One region of the Cronobacter dublinensis subsp. dublinensis LMG 23823 genome, then DNA from elsewhere that is predicted to be linked to it. Evidence: predicted binding sites of a transcription regulator. Region 1 holds the regulator's gene; each other region holds the start of a gene.
The links. Region 1 encodes LexA, which represses DNA repair genes until DNA is damaged. Its sites were predicted from a motif close to TNCTGTATGTACATACAGNA; they were not measured.
Positions count from the first base shown of each region.

Region 2: umuD (translesion error-prone DNA polymerase V autoproteolytic subunit) is a predicted target of LexA. The motif match lies at 3,616-3,635, and genes of this name have one in related genera.
Region 3: sulA (SOS-induced cell division inhibitor SulA) is a predicted target of LexA. The motif match lies at 2,674-2,693, and genes of this name have one in related genera.
Region 4: AFK67_RS08495 (metal-dependent hydrolase) is a predicted target of LexA. The motif match lies at 1,816-1,835, and genes of this name have one in related genera.

Region 1 is NZ_CP012266.1:3,986,518-3,991,950, forward strand. It holds gene dinF (MATE family efflux transporter DinF) at 1-894, opposite strand, end outside; gene lexA (transcriptional repressor LexA) at 1,017-1,625, opposite strand; gene AFK67_RS18455 (diacylglycerol kinase) at 1,734-2,102, opposite strand; gene plsB (glycerol-3-phosphate 1-O-acyltransferase PlsB) at 2,235-4,661, shown strand; gene ubiA (4-hydroxybenzoate octaprenyltransferase) at 4,904-5,433, opposite strand, start outside.
Region 2 is NZ_CP012266.1:3,448,632-3,453,668, forward strand. It holds gene AFK67_RS15840 (hypothetical protein) at 1-253, shown strand, start outside; gene AFK67_RS15845 (hypothetical protein) at 639-1,406, shown strand; gene AFK67_RS15850 (hypothetical protein) at 1,396-1,824, shown strand; gene AFK67_RS15855 (Y-family DNA polymerase) at 1,909-3,174, opposite strand; gene umuD (translesion error-prone DNA polymerase V autoproteolytic subunit) at 3,158-3,595, opposite strand; gene AFK67_RS23085 (hypothetical protein) at 4,188-4,973, shown strand.
Region 3 is NZ_CP012266.1:1,631,867-1,637,299, reverse strand. It holds gene yccS (YccS family putative transporter) at 1-1,891, shown strand, start outside; gene AFK67_RS07435 (TfoX/Sxy family DNA transformation protein) at 1,882-2,496, opposite strand; gene sulA (SOS-induced cell division inhibitor SulA) at 2,714-3,220, shown strand; gene ompA (porin OmpA) at 3,579-4,622, shown strand; gene matP (macrodomain Ter protein MatP) at 4,820-5,275, opposite strand.
Region 4 is NZ_CP012266.1:1,848,008-1,853,440, reverse strand. It holds gene hxpB (hexitol phosphatase HxpB) at 123-791, shown strand; gene kduD (2-dehydro-3-deoxy-D-gluconate 5-dehydrogenase KduD) at 977-1,735, shown strand; gene AFK67_RS08495 (metal-dependent hydrolase) at 1,849-2,439, shown strand; gene AFK67_RS08490 (L-cystine transporter) at 2,575-3,966, shown strand; gene cedA (cell division activator CedA) at 4,142-4,387, opposite strand; gene katE (catalase HPII) at 4,584-5,433, shown strand, end outside.

The DNA.
Region 1 (5,433 bases):
CGCCTGACCGGCGTGGGCTTCCACCGCGTAGGCAAAGCCGTCGAGCGCATAGGCGGTAAAGGTGAGTAGCGTCATCAGCAGCGCGTTAACGGCGACGATATCGCTGCCGAGCCGCGCGCCAAGCACAGTAATGGATCCAAAACAGAGTTGCAGCAGCAGCGAGCGCAGCATGATGTCCCGGTTCAGCGCCAGCAGCCTGCCGACGCCGCCGCGCCAGGCGGTTTTCAGCATCAGGCGCGTAATGCCGCGCAGGCGCAGAACGCGCGCCGCCATAATAAGCCCGATGCCAAGCGTCGCGTACTCCGCGATGGCGGTCGCAAGCGCCGCGCCCTGTACATTCAGGCCCAGCCCCATCACAAACCAGAGATCGAGCGCGATATTAAGCAGATTACCGACGACCAGCAGAATGACCGGCGCTCTCGCATATTGCACGCCGAGCAGCCACCCCAGCAGCACCAGATTCGCCAGCGACGCGGGCGCGCTCAGCCAGCGAATTTCGAGAAACCGCCGCGCCTGCGCCAGCACAGCCTCGCTACCGCCGGTGATATGTAACGCCAGGTGAATAAGCGGTTCACGCAGCGCGATAATCAGCGCGCCAGCAAGCAACGCCAGCGCCATCGGCTGTACCAGCGCGCGGGCCAGCGCTGCCGGATCACGCGCGCCGAACGCTTGAGCAGTAAGGCCAGTGGTGCTCATACGCAAAAAGAGGAGCAGCATAAACAAAAAGCTGGTGGCGGTCGCGCCGACTGCGACGCCGCCCAGATACACCGGGCTGTCGAGATGGCCTATCACTGCGGTATCGACCAGCCCGAGCAGGGGCACGGTGATATTGGAGAAAATCATTGGCAGCGCGAGGCGCCAGAGGGCTTTGTCGGTAGAGGTCAGAAAGGGCATATGGCGTTCCGATGCCGTTACGCGAAGAAAACCGTTAAGAGAGGTCGCGAAGCCGGAGAGCCATTACCGTAACCGGGGCGGGCCAGTTACGGTAATGAAGCGTCACGAGGCCGGTAACGCTGTCAGAGCCATTCGCCGTTGCGAATAACGCCGACCGCGAGGCCTTCGATAGAGAAGTTGTGCTCACGCAGATCGACAACGATAGGTTTAAACTCGCTGTTTTCCGGCAGCAGCTCAACGACATTCCCCTGCTTTTTCAGGCGTTTTACCGTCACTTCATCGTCGATACGCGCCACAACGACCTGGCCGTTGCGTACATCCTGCGTTTTATGCACGGCTAACAGGTCGCCGTCCATGATCCCGATGTCTTTCATCGACATCCCGCTAACGCGCAGCAGAAAATCGGCATTCGGCTTAAACAGGCCCGGATCGACCTGATAGTGGCCTTCGATATGCTGCTGCGCCAGCAGCGGTTCGCCCGCAGCGACACGCCCTACCAGCGGCAGGCCGTTTTCTTCTTCCTGCAGCAGACGAATACCGCGCGATGCGCCAGAAACAATCTCCAGCACCCCTTTGCGCGCCAGCGCTTTCAGGTGCTCTTCCGCCGCGTTAGGCGAACGGAACCCCAGACGTTGCGCAATTTCCGCGCGCGTAGGCGGCATGCCGGTCTGGCTGATGTGATCCCGAATGAGATCAAACACCTCTTGTTGCCTGGTAGTTAATGCTTTCATTCCGCCCCCTGGGTGCATATACAGTGATGCTGTGAGTATATACAGCTAAAGGCGATTTTAAAACCATAACCGGTTAAAAAAGCGCTTCTTTAGCGATTTCTGGAAAACTTATCGCAAATGCTGCCAGAGCAGCGTGACCCACACGACCAGCGCAAGGATAATCGACATCAGCACGGCGGCGGAGCCCATGTCCTTGGCGCGGCCCGAAAGCTCATGAAATTCAGGACCGATACGGTCCACTACCGCTTCGATGGCGCTGTTGAGGATCTCGACGATCATCACCAGCATCACGGAGCTTATGAGCATGACACGGGTCATCGGGTCGACGTCCAGCCAACAAGCGATAATAATTGCAGCAATAACGGCGACCGCCTCCTGGCGAAACGCCGCTTCATTTTTCCAGGCAGCGCTCAATCCCTTCCAGGAATAGCCAGCTGCTTTAATAATTCGGGTTAATCCCTTGGTGTTATTGGCCATGACAAGAAACCTTTTTTAAATTCAGGCGTCAATGCTAATGCGCTTCGATAAAGAAGCACCACAGAAATTCTACGGAGTTTCTGATATTCTTGCGCCGCAATTGCATTATTAACCAGAGGCTTTACATCGTTTATGTCCGGTTGGCCACGAATTTACTACAAATTACTTAATTTACCATTAAGCGTGCTGGTAAAAAGCAAGTCCATCCCGGCGGCGCCCTGCCCCGAACTTGGGCTCGACACGTCACGTCCCATCATGTACGTGCTGCCATATAACTCGAAGGCAGATCTCCTGACGCTGCGGGCCCAGTGCCTGGCGCACGATCTGCCGGACCCTCTGGAGCCGCTGGTTATCGACGGCACCGAGTTGCCGCGCCATGTGTTTATCCATGGCGGCCCGCGCGTGTTCACGTACTACACGCCGAAAGAAGAGTCGATCAAGCTGTTCCACAACTATCTTGACCTGCACCGCAGCAACCCGGATCTCGACGTCCAGATGGTGCCCGTCTCCGTCATGTTCGGTCGCGCACCGGGCCGCGAAAAAGGCGAAGAAAACCCGCCGCTGCGCATGTTAAACGGCATTCAGAAATTCTTTGCGGTCTCCTGGCTTGGCCGCGACAGCTTTGTCCGTTTCTCGCCGCCGGTGTCACTGCGCCGCATGGCGACCGAGCACGGCACCGACAAGCGTATCGCCCAGAAGCTGGCCCGCGTGGCGCGCATGCATTTCGCCCGCCAGCGCCTCGCCGCCGTCGGTCCGCGTCTGCCGGCGCGTCAGGATCTCTTTAACAAGCTGCTCTCGTCAAAAGCTATCGCCCGCGCCGTTGAAGACGAAGCGCGCACCAAAAAAATCTCGCACGAGAAAGCCCAGCAGAACGCCGTGGCGTTAATGGAAGAGATCGCCGCCAATTTCTCTTATGAGGCGATTCGCCTTACAGACCGCGTACTGGGCTTTACCTGGAACCGTCTCTATCAGGGCATCAACGTCCATAACGCCGAGCGCGTGCGTCAGCTGGCCCACGACGGCCATGAGATTGTGTATGTGCCCTGCCATCGCAGCCACATGGACTATCTGCTGCTCTCCTACGTGCTCTATCATCAGGGGCTAGTGCCGCCGCATATCGCTGCCGGTATCAACCTGAACTTCTGGCCTGCCGGGCCGATTTTCCGTCGCCTGGGCGCGTTCTTTATTCGCCGCACCTTTAAAGGTAATAAGCTTTATTCCACGGTGTTTCGCGAATACCTGGGTGAACTGTTCAGCCGCGGCTATTCGGTAGAGTACTTCGTTGAGGGCGGGCGTTCACGCACCGGTCGTCTGCTCGACCCGAAAACCGGCACGCTCTCTATGACCATCCAGGCGATGCTGCGCGGCGGCACGCGTCCGATTACGCTGGTGCCGATTTACATCGGCTATGAACACGTGATGGAAGTGGGCACTTACGCTAAAGAGCTGCGCGGTGCCACCAAGGAAAAAGAGAGCCTGCTGCAAATGCTCCGCGGCCTGAGCAAGCTGCGTAACTTAGGCCAGGGTTACGTGAACTTCGGCGAGCCGCTGCCGCTTATCGCCTTCCTTAACCAGCATGTGCCGGAGTGGCGCGACGCTATCGATCCTATCGAAGCGGTGCGTCCGGCATGGCTGACGCCAACGGTCAATGAGATTGCGGCACAGCTGATGGTGCGCATCAACAACGCGGGCGCGGCTAACGCCATGAACCTCTGCTGCACCGCGCTACTGGCGTCGCGCCAGCGCTCGTTAACCCGCGAGCAGCTGACCGAACAGCTGGAGTGCTACGTGAGCCTGCTGCGCAACGTACCGTACGCGTCGGACGCCACGGTGCCGGACGCGACGGCCACACAGCTCATCGAGCATGCGCTGCAGATGAACAAGTTCGAGGTCGAGAAGGACACCATCGGCGATATCATCATTCTGCCGCGCGAGCAGGCCGTGCTGATGACCTATTACCGTAACAACATCATGCATATGCTGGTGCTGCCTTCGCTTATCGCCGCTATCGTGACGCAGCATCGCCGCATCAGCCGCGAGGCGGTGCAGCAGCAGGTCGAACTGCTGTTCCCGATGCTCAAGGCGGAGCTGTTCCTGCGCTGGGAAAAAGAAGAAGTGGCCGCCGTGGTCGATGCGCTGGTTAACGAACTGGCGCGCCAGGGGCTCATCCTTGCGGATGACGTCTGGTTGCAGGTTAACCCGGCGCGCTCCCGCACGTTGCAACTGCTGGCGGCGGGCGTTCGCGAAACGCTGCAACGCTACGCGATCACCTTCTGGCTGCTGAGCGCGAATCCGTCCATCAACCGCGGCACGCTGGAAAAAGAGAGCCGAACCGTGGCGCAGCGCCTCTCCGTGTTGCATGGCATCAATGCGCCGGAATTCTTTGATAAAGCGGTGTTCTCAACGCTGGTGCTGACGCTTCGCGATGAAGGCTATATCAGCGATACCGGGGATGCCGAGCCCGCGGAGACCATGAAGGTTTACCAGATGCTGGCGGAGCTGATGACCTCTGACGTCAGGTTGACGATTGAGAGCGCGGCCGCACAAGCGGGCGAGTGACAGGTTCTGGCAACAGACAACAAAAAGGCGGGGAGACCCGCCTTTTTTATTGGCGGGTGCGGCGTTAAATCTTCTGCAGCGAGGACGCTTTGCTTACCCGCCATGCGTATATACAGCGCTCAGGCATTATCTGGTTTCACAGGATAGGTAAGCGCAGCGCATCCACCATCAGGCGTCCATTCTGTCGTTACGCACATCTGCTCTTCACGCCATTAAAAAAGGCGGGTTTCCCCGCCTTTTTATTAAAATTTTAAATAACTTAGCGCCAGCCCGATAAACACCAACAGCCCCACGTAGTTATTATTTAAAAATGCGCGGAAGCAGGCGTCGCGATCGCGCCCGGCGATGATTTTCTGCTGCCAGATAAACAGCGCAGCAGCGCCTGCCAGCCCGGTGTAGAAAAACGCGCCCAGGCCATTCAGCCAGCCGACGGTACCCAGCAGCGCCAGCACGGCAATCTGCAACAGCCCGATAATCAACTTATCGTGACGCCCGAACAGGATAGCCGTCGACTTCACGCCGATTTTCACATCATCATCGCGATCGACCATCGCGTATTCCGTATCGTAGGCCACCGCCCAGCAGATATTGGCGAAAAACATCAGCCAGCAGCTTAACGGCAGCGACTCGCTGACGGCGCAAAACGCCATCGGAATCGACCAGCCAAACGCCGCGCCCAGCACCACCTGCGGCAGATGGGTGTAGCGCTTCATGAAGGGATACATCCAGGCCAGCGCCAGCGCCGCGACCGAAAGCAGGATCGTTTTCACAT
Region 2 (5,037 bases), 540 kb from region 1:
TATAGCTGAAAAAGCGGCAATACTTATCGTAACGTCCCAGTATTCCCGCGAATCTGCTGTCCAGCATGTTAAAAATGTTATTGAATTTCAACAGTCGCATTTGGGTGATCCGGGGTTATACATCGTAGATGAGCAAGGTTATCCAATTGAATGGCTTGTTCCTGAGGCTCAATTTCCTACAATGCCTTTTGGTGCACACCTGCAAAACCAGATAAAAGCGGTAGCGCAACAAATTCGCTATATGATTGATTAATCTCTTAATCACAGTGAGGCAGAGTCGGAACTCAACGGCTTGTCGGACACACTAACTTCGAAAAGCCGCGCATTGTGGTTGTTTTTTTGCCTGCATTCAATTTAGTATCTAATTGTTATTATTCACATAGATATAAATAGGATGGGTTACTCAGAAAGCTGATCATCCCCCAGAACCAACTTCTAAAGTTTGTGTTTCCGTTGCCGATTACAAAAGGTGACATTCGTCGACTATCATTTTTTATATGTGGGTTGAGCACGAAAACAATCACTTTCGGAGTGACAGTTTGTAGCAGAGTGGTACACTCTGCGCCTACATATAAAGGCTTACGCCAAGACATCCGAACAATTTATTTGTTCTTTTTTAATGAGTTACAAGGTCTAGCATGTCAGCTCAGGCACAGACGAAAGCAAACGAACTTCACAGTACTTTATGGTCATACATAAACCGTAAAGAGGTGATCGAACAGGAAGCTGTTGATAACTTTGAAAAGATTATCGCCGCGCTGCATGGCGAGGAAAAAGCTTATCTTAGCGCCCTCCTTTATGCCGCAAAAGGCGACTTTGATGCAGCCGTTCGATGGTTCAATGATGCGCTAAAGTTTGAAGACGGCACGATTGCACTTAACTACCTAGCTTACATTGGCTCAAGCGCTCATAACTATTTCCATAGAATGGAAATCTTCCGCTTGGAAGAACAATTCTGTTTACCTACCATGCGTCGCATTGCCAGGAACGCGGCTTACTGTATAGGCGATGTTAAGCTCATCCGTCGCTATACATTGAAGCTCGCTGCGCTCTGTGACGGAAAAGAAAAACAAGAATTGAAGGATCAAGGGGCATTTATGATTGCACAGGTTGAAAAATTCAAGCAGGCCACAACGCTTTCTTCGAATCAAATCCAAGTACTGTGTGATGCGGCAGAAGGTATTGCCAACAAACATGGGATCAACTGCATTGGTGTTCATTATTTTGTTAATGAAGATTTAGACAACGCTTTCGTTGTACGCGCAGAAACTGATGATCCCGAGATTCTAGCAGAGCTGAATCTCGAAATGCTCTGCTTATTGTCTTCCGAGGAGTATCGCTCTTTGCCTTTTACTTCTTGGTTCCGCAGCGATATGGATGGCATGGAGCAACGCCGTGACAGTTAACGGGCAAGACTTTTTTAACTTTGCTGTGAAATGCATAGCTCATGGCGATGAAATCGGGTACAGAAATGCTGTCGGAAGAGCATACTACGGCCTCTATCATGAGGTATGCTCGAAACTAGAGAAAGGCCCTGACCCAGCTACCCATAGATCCGTAAGAGACTATCTCATTGATAGTGCATGGCTTATGGGTAATGAGCCTTTTGATAAAATGAAACTCATCTCGTTAGGAACATTGCTTAAGCATCTGCACATCCAACGGAAATGGGCGGATTATAATCTTGATGATGACTACCCTAAGGCCGACGCCGAAGCAGTGCTGATTATGGCTCAAAAAGGTCTTGAAAAAGCAAAGGCTATGTATGAAGAAACCTACCCACCACAGCCTGCCAGCCCGTCCGCTAAAGCCCCTACACTTTAGTAAATCGCGAAAGATATAAAAAACGGCCTGATTAGGCCGTTTTTTATATGTACCGAGGTGTATTTACTCGAGGCAAGCTTTTTATTAACTTGCATTTACTACTGGCACATCATTCAACCTCGTCGTGTAACAGGGCGACAGTATCTCACGTTTCATCTGCCACGCCTGCTGGATGCCCTGCCCCGCAAAATACAGGGTTCCCCGCCCCTGCTGGTTGAGTTTGTCCATCAGTGACATCAGCGCCTCGCTGTTAGCGCGCGGCGCGTTCTCATCAAACAAGTTCAGCTGCGCCAGGCCCTGGCTGAAAAAGTCACCCAGCATCACACCTGCTTTCTGGTACCGGTTGCCGTCGCGCCAGACCGCATCGAGGCAGCGCGTCGCCGCGGCGATAATGTCGCGCGTGTCCTGTGTGGGCGTCAGCAATTTGGTCCCGGCGTGGTTGCCGTAATACGGCTCAGCAGAGAACGACGACGTTTTCACAAACACCGAAATGTACCGGCAGAACTGATGCTCGCCACGGAGCTTTTCCGCCGCGCGCGCCGCATAGCTGCAGATAGCCTGGCGCATCGCTTCATAATCGGTGATTCGCTCCCCAAATGACCGGCTGCAGACGATTTCCTGTTTCGCCGGGGCAAACTCTTCGATCTCCAGACAGGGCTCGCCGCGCAGCTCGCGCACGGTGCGCTCCAGCACGACGTTAAAGTGTTTGCGGATAAAGCGGATATCGGTATCACAGAGGTGCAAAGCATTTTTAATACCCATTGCCTCCAGCTTTCTGGCGATACGCCGACCGACGCCCCAGACCTCCTCCACCGGCATCAGCGCCATCAGCCGCCGCTGGCGCGCCTGGTTCGACAGGTCCACCACCCCGCCCGTCTGCGGCCACTCCTTCGCCGCGCGATTGGCGAGCTTCGCCAGCGTCTTCGTCTGGGCGATACCGACACCACAATGGATCCGGGTGTTACGCCGGACGGTGTCGCGTATCTCCCGGCCAAAATCAGCCAGGTCGCGGCAGTTCCGCACGCCCATCAGGTCGCAGAAAGCCTCATCGATGCTGTAGACCTCGACGCGCGGGCACATTTCCTCAAGCGTGGTCATCACCCGCTGGCTCATGTCACCGTAAAGCTCATAGTTGCTGGAAAAGGCAATGATCCGCTGCGGAAACTGCATCTCGCGCAGCTGGAACCAGGGCATGCCCATTTTTATGCCAAGCGCTGTTGCTTCGCGGCTGCGCGCTATCACACAGCCGTCGTTATTCGAGAGCGCCACGATGGGCTGACCGGCCAGATCCGGACGGAATGCCGTCTCGCAACTCGTGTAGAACGAGTTCATATCAACCAGCGCGAACATTGCGGTGCAGGGTATTAATCACGCAAATGACAACGCCGACGATTTCGAGGTCGTCGGCGTCATAAACAGCTATAGGCAGGTAAGCCGGGTTCTCGGCGCACAGCTGCGCCACCGGGTACGTCACCAGCCTTTTCACGGTGAACTCCCCGCCGATATTGGCGACGACGATATCGTTGTGCTTCGCGTGAAGGCTGAAGTCCACCAGCAGAAGGGAGCCATCGAGAATACCAGCGTCGCGCATCGAGTCTCCTGCGACCCGCAGAACATAGGTGGATGAGGGATGTGCAATAAGGTGGGAAACAAGATCAATACCGCTGTCGATATAATCAGCGGCAGGGCTCGGGAAACCAGCAGAAATCAGGTCTGCATAGAATGGGATGCTGACCGGCTTAACCGGCAAGACGAGGGGGTGTATTTTCATTATGTACCTCCTGTAAAAATTACTGTGTATTTATACAGTAGTTTCAGGAGGTAACGAAATCAAGACGAAGCGGCCTATTAATCGTAACGGCAGAGCAGTTTTAACAGCTGCTCTGCCAGGACAATGCGCCAGCTTATTATTCGCCGCTTACGGTGACCGGGGGCACCGGCCAGACAGTTTTTCGGAAAAGCTTTCTTGTTGTGGAACCTCACGTAATGCCTTTCGGTAAGCGCCTCATGCTTCTTTGTCGGTCGGCGCGTCAGGAATCATTGCCCAGTAAGAGTTGGAAAATGTACGTCGAGTTCGGGCGGACGTGCTTTCGAATAACGCAGCCTGATTGTCAGTATTTAAGCTAATTGAGCTGAATCTTATGTGAAAAGAAAAATAAACCTCAATATACGCTATATAATCCGCACGGACATGAAATTTAATACAATATGTAGTGTTTTGATATGAGAGAAACTATGGATACTACATTCATGCCAGTTCTACACCCCCTACAATCCCAGAGATATATTCTCTATATATACTAGCATGCTTTACTGAAAAGTCATAAGATCGGTTGCTCATTACTAACTATGCGGAGCGAACAATGTTAAATAGTGTTTTTTTTAAGAAAATATCGACATTCAATGCAAAACTCGATTCCTCACAAAAAGTAATTAGAAACCTAATTATATCCATGTTTATTCTATATTTGCTTTCTCTATCGGGAAGTGAGAAATTATGGAAAGGCTTTTTTATTATAACTTTAATGTATTGGTCTTATGCAGTAGTGAGTTTCTTAATTAAATTATATAAAAAAGCATACGAAACAACTTTAGGTAAAGGAATTTTAATCTTGGCAGGCTCTATCTGCGTAAATTTAGCCCTATGCTTTTCGGGAATAATAATAAATGACATCACATCTGTATCACCGTCAAACTTCCCTCACTCTTTGATATTCATTGCTACTGCAATGATCCCCTTGATTATCCCCATTGTTATGTCACTGCCATTTACTATCATCCTGATAACATTGCCTTTATGGGGTTGGTTTTTTGTATACGATGAAAAGCTTATTAAATTCTTATTCCCAGGTTACCAGCCAAACAACAAAACGTTCCTACATAAGGTGACTTTGTTAATACAAATGTTTTTAGTCGTTGTTTATTGGTCTTTCCTATTCCATCTTGCAACACTCAAGGGCAACGATTACATGTCTTACATAAGTTATAAATCTCAATGGTTAATTTACAATCTTGAGATGTTTGATAAAAGCAAATGTTCTAATTTCATTAAAGGGAAAGTTGCATTCATTGGAGATGATAAAATCCTCGTTGCTACAAACCAAAACGAAACCTATTCATTTAAGCTCATGGAATGTGAAGCAGAGTAAAGAAAAAACCTTCGCCAGCTCACCGTTAAATTTAAAATATTAATAATTTGAGAAATTTTATCAT
Region 3 (5,433 bases), 2.1 Mb from region 1:
GGAGCTCCTGTTTCCGTGGCCGTGGCTGTTCGCCGCCGGGCTGACGGCGTCCACCATCGGCTTTATTTTACTGGGCGGGCTCGGACAGCGTTATGCAACGATCGCCTTTGGCGCGCTGCTGATAGCGATTTACACCATGCTCGGGGTTTCACTCTATGAGCACTGGTATCAGCAGCCGCTCCTGCTGTTGGCGGGCGCGGTCTGGTATAACCTGCTGACGCTCGCCGGGCATCTGATCTTCCCGGTGCGCCCGTTGCAGGAGAATCTGGCGCGCTGCTATGAACAGCTGGCGCACTATCTGGATATCAAATCCCGGCTGTTCGATCCGGATATCGAAGATGAAAGCCAGGTGCCGATGCTGGAACTGGCGATGGCCAATAGCCAGCTGGTCGCCACGCTGAATCAGGCCAAAGGCTCACTGCTCACCCGGTTGCGCGGCGATCGCGGCCAGCGCAGCACGCGGCGCACGTTGCACTACTATTTCGTCGCGCAGGATATTCACGAACGCGCCAGCTCATCGCACATTCATTACCAGACGCTGCGCGATACGTTCCGCTACAGCGACGTGATGTTCCGTTTTCAGCGGCTGCTCACTATGCAGTCACAGGCGTGCCAGCAGCTGGCGCGTTCTGTGCTGCTGCGCACGCCCTACCAGCACGATCCGCGCTTCGAGCGCGCGTTCACGCATCTGGAGGCCGCACTCGATCGCACCGCGGCATCGGGCGTCTCTGCCACGCAGATCAAAGCCGTACAGTTTCTGATGGCCAACCTTAAAGCCATCGACGCGCAGCTCGCGACCATTGAATCGGAGCAGCCGTTTACTCAGCCTGCCGCCAGCGACAGCGAACACCGTCTGGCGGATGACAGCCTGAACGGTTTTAGCGACATCTGGTTTCGCCTGAGCCGTAACTTTACGCCGCAGTCGGCGCTGTTTCGCCACGCGGTGCGGATGTCCGTCGTGCTGTGCGTGGGGTACGCCTTCATCCAGTTTACCGGGCTCAATCACGGCTACTGGATTTTGCTCACCAGCCTGTTTGTCTGCCAGCCGAACTATAACGCCACGCGCCATCGACTGACGCTGCGCATTATCGGCACGCTGGCGGGCGTCGCAGTGGGCATTCCGGTGCTCTATTTTGTACCTTCGCTGGAAGGGCAACTGGTGTTGATTGTTATCACCGGCGTGCTGTTTTTCGTTTTCCGTACCGTGCAGTACGCGCACGCCACGCTCTTTATCACGCTGCTGGTGCTATTGTGCTTTAACCTGCTGGGCGAGGGTTTTGAGGTGGCGCTGCCGCGCGTGGTAGATACGATAATCGGCTGCGCCATCGCCTGGTTTGCGGTGAGCTTTATCTGGCCCGACTGGCGATTCCGGCGGTTACCTGCGGTGCTTGAGCGCGCGCTGAATGCCAACTGCCGCTATCTCGACGCGATCCTTGAGCAGTATCATCAGGGGCGCGACAACCGGCTCGCCTATCGCATCGCCCGTCGCGACGCGCATAACAGCGATGCGGAACTGGCGTCGGTAGTGTCAAATATGTCGAGCGAGCCCAGAGTCAGCGCGCAGATGCGCGATATCGCCTTCCGGTTTCTGTGCCTCAACCACACGCTGACGAGCTACATTTCCGCACTTGGCGCGCACCGCGAAAAACTGACGCGTCAGGAGATCCTCTCCCTGCTTGACGATGCCGTCTGTTATGTTGACGACGCGCTTCATCACCAGCCTGCCGATGATGCGCGTGTCGAGAAATCGCTTGCGGAACTGGCGCAGCGCATTCAGCAGATTGAGCCGCGCCAGGAGAGTAAAGAGCCGCTGGTGCTGCAGCAGATAGGGCTGCTTGTCTCGTTGCTGCCGGAAATCAGCCGACTCCAGCGCCAGCTGGCTCAGGACTGATTCTGTACGGAGAGCTGCATAAACCACTCCAGCAGCTCTTCGCGAATTTGTGTCGGTAATGCGGCTTCATGGGTGCCGGTAATGGCACCCTGAAGCGCGTAGAGCACATGCAGGCTGAGATTTTTGCGGGCCTTGCGAAGCTTCAGCCAGCACTCCTTCGCCCCAAATGCGCACAGCGTTTCAACATCACGGATCCCCGCCTCCCACAGCGATACCTCAAGCTGCACGTTAAGGTTCGGCAGATCTTTCACGCGTCGCCCGCGGGCGCGCTCGGTTTTCTCCGCCTGCGCGCAGGCCAGCGCCGTACGCGCGTGCTCACGCAGCAACGCAGGCGACTCCCACAGCGCGTCATCCGCCAGATAATAGTTGAGGTTGATACGACGTCCGCGACGGGTGCAGACGAGCATAGGCGGATTGTGCGCCTGCTGGTAAGCGCGGCTCTGTTCGCTGGCGCGCAGATACAGACGCCCTTCTGCCAGCATGCCGAACACGGCGTCGTCGATGGCGAGGCTATAACCCCCAAAAAGCGAACGGTGAGTAACATCACCTAATGATGACAGGGTATTTTGAACTCGCACCAGAGTGTCAGTCGAAGCGTTATCCATATTTATTCCTTTTATATCAATAAGTAACGGACTAAAAATTCCATTAGCTTTTCCCTTAACAGGAACATATGAAAGTTGTGCCTGGTGAGCAATCCGAATTTTGTTTCCGGACAAACAAGATGTGAAATTTGCGAGATGCTTTCCGAAATTTAGATTGATCTTTGGCCTCACCAGCAGTACTGTATATGCATACAGTAACTAGCGAGGCTGGACCTTTATGTACTTTTCTCATCAAAATCGCGCGCATGGCTCACGTCGTCTGGCAAAAGAAACGGCTGGCGCTTTAGCTCAGGCTGAAACCAAGGGATTGATAAGTGAAGTGATGTATAACGAAGATCAGCCGTGGATGACGCAACTGGTGTTGCTGCCCCTGTTGCAGCAGCTCGGTCAGCAGTCCCGCTGGCAGCTGTGGCTCACGCCGCAACAACGCCTGAGCCGTGAATGGGTCGAATCCTCCGGTTTGCCGCTGACGAAGGTAATGCAGGTGAGCCAGATGAATCCGCAGGTCACTATCGATTCAATGATTCGCGCACTGGAGACCGGCAACTATAGCGTTGTGATCGCCTGGCTGCATGATGACTTAACGGATGACGAACATCGTCGCCTGACGGAAGCGGCAGAGAAAGGTAATGCGATGGGCTTTTTAATGCGTCCCGTCCAGCCCTCTTTGACGGGCGACAGACCACGTTCTGGCCTAAGAATTCACTCAAGAATGGTGCATTAATCCTTTTTAGGATTAATCCTGGTAAGAATTTGAACATGGACCTTCGTTAAAAGTGATTGTGGCGAATGAACGGCCAGACGGGCGATTTCGTCCGGTCCCGCACTTTACGAGTGTTTAAAATTGCCGCAAAAATGTTAAATTTTGCTTTCGCAAGTTGTTTTTTTTCATATGCCTGACGGACTTCACACTTGTAAGTTTCCAACTACGTTGTAGACTTTACCTCGCCAGGGTGCTCATCAATAAACCGACAATATCGGTAGAGTAACCATTGAGCTATAACCCCGGTGAAGGATTTAACCGTGAACTTTTCCTCCCGGAAAAGCGCATGGCCTTTTTGGATGATAACGAGGCGCAAAAAATGAAAAAGACAGCTATCGCGATTGCAGTGGCACTGGCTGGCTTCGCTACCGTAGCGCAGGCCGCACCGAAAGATAACACCTGGTATGCAGGCGGCAAACTGGGTTGGTCCCAGTTCCACGATACCGGTTTTATTCCTAACGACGGCCCGACTCACGAAAGCCAGCTGGGCGCAGGCGCGTTCGGTGGTTACCAGGTTAACCCGTACGTTGGCTTCGAAATGGGCTACGACTGGCTGGGCCGCATGCCGTATAAAGGCGACACTGTAAACGGCGCTTTCAAAGCTCAGGGCGTACAGCTGACCGCTAAACTGGGTTACCCGGTAACCAGCGACCTGGACGTTTACACCCGTCTGGGCGGCATGGTATGGCGTGCTGACTCCTCTTCTAACATCAGCGGCGACGACCACGACACCGGCGTTTCCCCGGTATTTGCTGGCGGCGTTGAGTGGGCAGTTACCCGCGATATCGCTACCCGTCTGGAATACCAGTGGGTTAACAACATCGGCGACGCGCAGACTGTTGGTACCCGTCCGGACAACGGCATGCTGAGCCTTGGCGTTTCCTACCGTTTCGGTCAGGAAGACAACGTAGCTCCGGTTGTTGCACCGGCTCCGGCTCCGGCTCCGGAAGTACAGACCAAGCACTTCACCCTGAAGTCTGACGTTCTGTTCAACTTCAACAAAGCTACCCTGAAACCGGAAGGTCAGCAGGCGCTGGATCAGCTGTACTCCCAGCTGAGCAACCTGGATCCGAAAGACGGTTCCGTCGTGGTTCTGGGCTTCACCGACCGCATCGGTTCTGACGCTTACAACCAGGGTCTGTCTGAGAAACGTGCTCAGTCTGTTGTTGACTACCTGATCTCCAAAGGTATCCCGTCCAACAAGATCTCCGCACGTGGTATGGGCGAATCCAACCCGGTCACCGGCAACACCTGTGACAACGTGAAAGCTCGTGCAGCTCTGATCGACTGCCTGGGCCCGGATCGTCGCGTAGAGATCGAAGTTAAAGGCGTTAAAGACGTTGTAACTCAGCCGCAGGCTTAAGTTAAACGTTAAGAAAAACCCCGCTAAGGCGGGGTTTTTTATTTCTGGCGCTTTCTGCCGTTAAAGGCTTTGCTGCAGAGCGTCAAATTGATAGCGCGTTTTGCCGGTTATGGAAAACACGTCTGTGTTACCATCACCGCTCAGATTGCGGCCTCTACCAAAATGCCCGTCAACCTGACGTCGCCGCCCCGCCCTGATTACTCTTTCTTACCGAGCAGCGCCTGCAAATCCTGTTTCAGCGTCGACATATGGTTCTCATACTTCTCTTTACGCTCCGCATCTTCAATCAGCTGCACGATGGTTTCTGAAAGCGTAATACCGCGCCGCTGCGCAAGCCCGGCCAGACGCTGCCAGACCATAAACTCAAGGTCGATAGACTTTTTACGGGTGTGCTGATGCTCGGCATTAAAATGCCGTTTACGACGGGCGCGAATCGTCTGTTTCAGGCGGTTTTGCAGTGCCGGGTTCATATGCTTTTCAATCCAGCCCAGCACTCTTACCGGTTCGTTTTCCATACCCAGCAAGAGATCCACCGCCTCTTTCGCCGCGCTGGCTTCGACATAGCGGGTTATCAGCTCGCCTTCGCGATGCTTTTTAACCAGATATTTCCACTTCCAGCCGCTTTCGAGGTTTTCGAGTTGTTGGTATTTCATTGCGATCTCAGGATGACCGTGTAACTCATTTCAGGATAACAGTTTTTTTTCGTTTCGCTGAGGGGAAATAACCGTCTGTGACGCGTCGGGAGAATCTGCCGGGCAATATCGGCATTTCCGGTGTGCTGGCCGCCCCATTACGCTATAATCTCGCCTTT
Region 4 (5,433 bases), 2.1 Mb from region 1:
TTTACCCTGTGAAGCGCCTTTACGCCTGAACTTTCCGGCATGGAACCGGAAAGCGGTAGCCATAACGCGCATTTACGGCTATTGATTAACCTTTCTCGCGAAAAAATAAGGAGTGACAGACGATGTCTTCACCGCGACAGATCCTCGCCGCAATTTTTGATATGGATGGTTTACTGATCGATTCCGAGCCGCTCTGGGATCAGGCGGAGCTGGAAGTGATGGCGACGCTTGGCGTCGACACCTCCCGCCGCCATGAGCTGCCCGACACGCTGGGGCTGCGTATCGATCTGGTGGTTGAGCTATGGTTCGCGCAGCAGCCGTGGAATGGCCCGTCGGTGGCGGAAGTCACACAGCGCATTATCACCCGCGCCATTACGCTGGTGGAAGAAAAACGCCCCCTACTGCCGGGCGTGGCGGATGCCATTGCGCTGTGTAAAGCGCAGGGGCTGAAAGTGGGCCTCGCGTCCGCCTCGCCGCTGCATATGCTGGAGCGCGTGCTCTCGCTCTTCGGGCTGCGTGAATCGTTTGACGCGCTCGCCTCCGCCGAACATCTGCCCTACAGCAAGCCGCACCCGCAGGTCTATCTGGACGCCGCGGCGAAACTAGGCGTCGATCCGCTCTGCTGCGTCACGCTGGAAGACTCCGTCAACGGCATGGTCGCCAGCAAAGCGGCGCGGATGCGCTCTATTGTCGTGCCCGCCGAAGAGAACCGCAGCGACGCGCGCTGGGCACTGGCGAACGTGCGGCTTCATTCTCTGACCGAGCTTGAACCCTGGCATCTGCTCGGTTAACCGCGTGTTGACCGCCGCCCTCCGGCGGCGGTTTGTCTCACCTTCTCTCCTGAAAACCGCTCGCCGTCATATTTTTAAAACGCAGTTTCATTTGGCTTTGTCTTTTCGTTCGCCGCCTCCTATCATTGCTGTGAATGCGAAAGGGAGTTGTCCCTGCGCCGCACAGATGAGCCAAAGAGGAACGGATGATGCTGGAGAAATTCTCGCTTGCCGGAAAAGTGGCGATGGTGACCGGATGCAATACGGGTCTCGGACAGGGCATGGCGCTGGGGCTTGCCGCCGCCGGGTGCGATATCGCGGGCGTCAGCCGTCGCCCGGCGCGGGAGACCGCCGCCAAAGTGCACGCGCTTGGTCGCCGCTTCGTCGCCATCGAGGCGGATTTAGCCAGCGCGCCGCCGCAGGCGCTCGTCACGCAAACCGTCGATGCGCTGGGCCGGGTCGATATTCTGGTGAATAACGCCGGGATTATCCGGCGCGAAGACGCGCTGAATTTCAGCGAGCAGGACTGGGATGAGGTGATGGATCTCAATCTCAAGGCGCTCTTTTTCCTCTCGCAGGCCGTCGCGAAGCAGTTCATCGCTCAGGGCTGCGGCGGCAAAATCATTAACGTCGCTTCGATGCTCTCGTTCCAGGGCGGCATTCGCGTGCCCTCTTACACCGCGTCGAAGAGCGGCGTGCTCGGCCTCACCCGCCTGCTCGCCAACGAATGGGCGCCTTTTGGCATTAACGTCAACGGCATTGCCCCAGGCTATATGGCGACCAATAACACCCAGGCGCTGCGCGAAGACGCTGAACGTAATGAGGAAATTCTCGCACGCATACCGGCGGGCCGCTGGGGGAAACCCGAGGATTTACAGGGGCCGGTGATTTTTCTCGCCTCGGCGGCGTCGGATTATGTTAACGGCTACACCCTGGCGGTGGACGGCGGCTGGCTCGCCCGCTAGCGGCGAAACGAGGCGTCACGCGGCCTGCGGTGACAAAGTGTTACACCGTCACCACTTTTCTCTACTGTATAAAAACCCTATACTGGATAGATTGACAGTTACAGGGTTTCATCATGACGGCGGAAGGCCACCTGCTTTTTTCTATAGCCTGCGCGGTATTTGCTAAAAATGCCGAGCTGACCCCTGTGCTGGCGCAGGGCGACTGGTGGCATATTATCCCTTCCGCCATTCTCACCTGCCTGCTGCCGGATATCGATCACCCGAAATCTTTTCTCGGGCAGCGCCTAAAATGGATCTCAAAGCCCGTGGCGCGCATGTTCGGCCACCGGGGCTTTACGCACAGCCTGCTGGCGGTCTTTGGCGGGTTGACGCTATTTCTGTTAAAAGTTCCGGAGTCGTGGATACTGCCCGCCGACGCGTTGCAGGGGCTGGTGCTCGGTTACCTGAGCCATATTCTCGCCGATATGATAACGCCCGCTGGCGTGCCGCTGCTGTGGCCCTGCCGCTGGCGTTTCCGCCTGCCGCTGCTCTATCCGCAAAAGGGCAATCAGCTGGAGCGAGTGCTGTGCATGGCGCTGTTCGTCTGGGCCGTCTGGATGCCGCAAAGCATGACCGACAGTAGCGCGATGAAATGGTCGTCGGCCGCGATCAACTCGCTGCAAAACACCTTCAACCGTTTTATTCATCACCAGATGGAACAGTAAATAAACTGAAATTGCGTTTTGATATAACCCATTCCATTTGGATATAAGGCCCTCTGTTTTGATTCTGATACCCTTTGCGGCATAAAGGCATGCCATTTCGGCCATGCTGGTTATAAAAAAATCAGGAGAACGGGGATGAATCTTCCACTGATAGCGAACGTTATCGCGTTCGTGGTTCTGCTGCTGTTGCTGGCGCGCACGCGCCACACCCAGTGGAGCCTTGCGAAAAAAGTATTACTTGGTCTGGCGATGGGCGTGGTCTTCGGGCTCGCGCTGCACACCATTTATGGCTCTGACAGCGAGACGCTGAAAACCTCCATCCAGTGGTTCAACATTGTCGGCAACGGCTATGTGCAGCTGCTGCAGATGATTGTCATGCCGCTGGTGTTTGCGATGATCCTGAGCGCCGTCGCGCGCCTGCATAACGCCTCTTCGCTCGGTAAAATCAGCGTTCTGACCATCGGCACGCTGCTGTTCACCACGCTTATCGCCGCCCTGGTCGGCGTGCTGGTGACCAACCTCTTCGGCCTGACGGCGGAAGGCCTGGTGCAGGGCAGCGCGGAAACCGCGCGTCTGAACGCCATTCAGACCAACTACGCCGGTAAAGTCGCCGACCTCACCGTGCCGCAGCTGCTGCTCTCCTTCGTACCGAAAAACCCGTTTGCCGATCTCACCGGCGCGAGCCCGACCTCTATCATCAGCGTGGTGATTTTCGCGGCCTTCCTGGGCGTCGCGGCACTGAAACTGCTGAAAGACGACGCGCCGAAAGGCGAGCGCGTGCTGGCGGCTATCGACATCCTGCAAAGCTGGGTGATGAAGCTGGTGCGTCTGGTCATGCAGCTGACCCCGTATGGCGTGCTGGCGCTGATGACCAAAGTCGTGGCGGGCTCTAACCTGCAGGACATCATCAAGCTCGGCAGCTTTGTGGTCGCCTCTTACCTCGGCCTCGGCATCATGTTCGTGGTGCACGGCGTGCTGCTCGCGGTGAATGGCGTCAGCCCGCTGCGCTATTTCCGTAAAGTCTGGCCGGTACTGACTTTCGCCTTTACCAGCCGCTCCAGCGCCGCCAGCATTCCGCTGAACGTTGAAGCGCAGACCCGTCGCCTCGGCGTGCCGGAGTCTATCGCCTCCTTCGCGGCGTCCTTTGGCGCGACCATCGGCCAGAACGGTTGTGCGGGTCTCTACCCGACCATGCTGGCGGTGATGGTTGCCCCGACCGTTGGCATTAACCCGCTCGATCCGGTGTGGATTGCGACGCTCGTCGGCATCGTGACCTTAAGCTCCGCAGGCGTGGCGGGTGTTGGCGGCGGCGCGACCTTCGCGGCGCTGATCGTGCTCCCGGCAATGGGCCTGCCAGTCACTCTGGTGGCGCTGCTGATTTCCGTTGAACCGCTTATCGATATGGGCCGTACCGCGCTTAACGTCAGCGGCTCTATGACGGCTGGTACGCTCACCAGCCAGTGGCTGAAGCAGACGGATAAAACCATCCTGAACAGCGATGACGAAGCCGAACTGGCGCACCGTTAATCGCCTCATCAATAGACCCGCAAAAACCGGCCCTGTGCCGGTTTTTTTTATGCCCGGAGCGTGCATTCAGGCCACAAAAAAGCCCGCACGACGGCGGGCTTTCTCTTCTGACAGGGATGGCAGGCTAAGGCTCAGGCGCGAATTGCACGCGGCATCGCTATTAGCGCGCCAGGCGTCAGATCTCATCCTGCTTAAGCTGATTGGCCCAGCGCTGGGCGGCTTCGGGCGAGCTGAACGCGGGCGAGCGACGAAAACGATCCCCGGACATCACAAACGCCACATACTTGCCCTTCAGCACCCAGACATCGTCAAAGCCCTCCATGCGGTCCGCATGATCCGGCGGTGCCGGCTCCACGCGGGGAACATAGCTGATAACGGGACGATTCTGATGACGAAGTGGTTTCATAAGCGTCGGATTCACTGGCTGAAAACAAAAGATAAACCACTATGATAGCGGATCGCGGCGCGTTGCGTCGCATCCTGCGTGCGCTGCGCCGTTCATTTGCCGGTTTTTACGCCGTCGCCTTTTCCGCAAGAACTTCAGGCCTGTTCTATAGTTACCTTACATTTCATGCAGTCATCCGACTGCGTTAGAAAAAGGAAAGGAGACGAGTTCAATGTCGAATGATGAGAAACGCCCTAACCACGAAGCGCCGTTCCATGACGCGCGGTCGTCCCAACCGGGCATGGGATCGCTGGCGCCGGATGATGGCTCCCACCGCCCTTCTCCGGCACCGACGCCGCCGGGCGAACAGCCGACCGCGCCGGGCAGCCTGAAGGCCCCGCAGGTGACTAACGATAAGCTCGGCGCGCTGGAGACCTTCCGCAAGGGCGGCGAGCACGAGGCGCTGACCACCAACCAGGGCGTGCGCATCGCCGACGATCAGAACTCGCTGCGCGCAGGCACCCGCGGCCCGACGCTGCTTGAAGATTTTATCCTGCGTGAAAAAATCACCCACTTCGACCACGAACGCATTCCTGAGCGCATCGTTCACGCCCGCGGCTCTGCCGCGCACGGCTATTTCCAGCCTTACAAAAGCCTGAGCGACATCACCAAAGCCGCGTTTTTAAGCGATCCACAAAAAATCACGCCGGTGTTTGTGCGTTTCTCAACCGTCCAGGGCGGCGCGGGCTCGGCGGATACGGTGCGCGATATCCGCGGCTTCGCCACTAAGTTCTATACCGAAGAAGGGATTTTCGACCTGGTGGGCAATAACACGCCGGTCTTTTTCATTCAGGACGCCCATAAATTTCCGGACTTTGTCCACGCCGTGAAGCCGGAGCCGCACTGGGCCGTGCCGCAGGGCCAGAGCGCCCACGACACTTTCTGGGATTACGTGTCGCTGCAACCTGAGACGCTGCATAACGTGATGTGGGCGATGTCCGATCGCGGCATCCCGCGCAGCTACCGCACCATGGAAGGCTTCGGCATCCATACCTTCCGCTTTATCAATGCCGAAGGGAAAG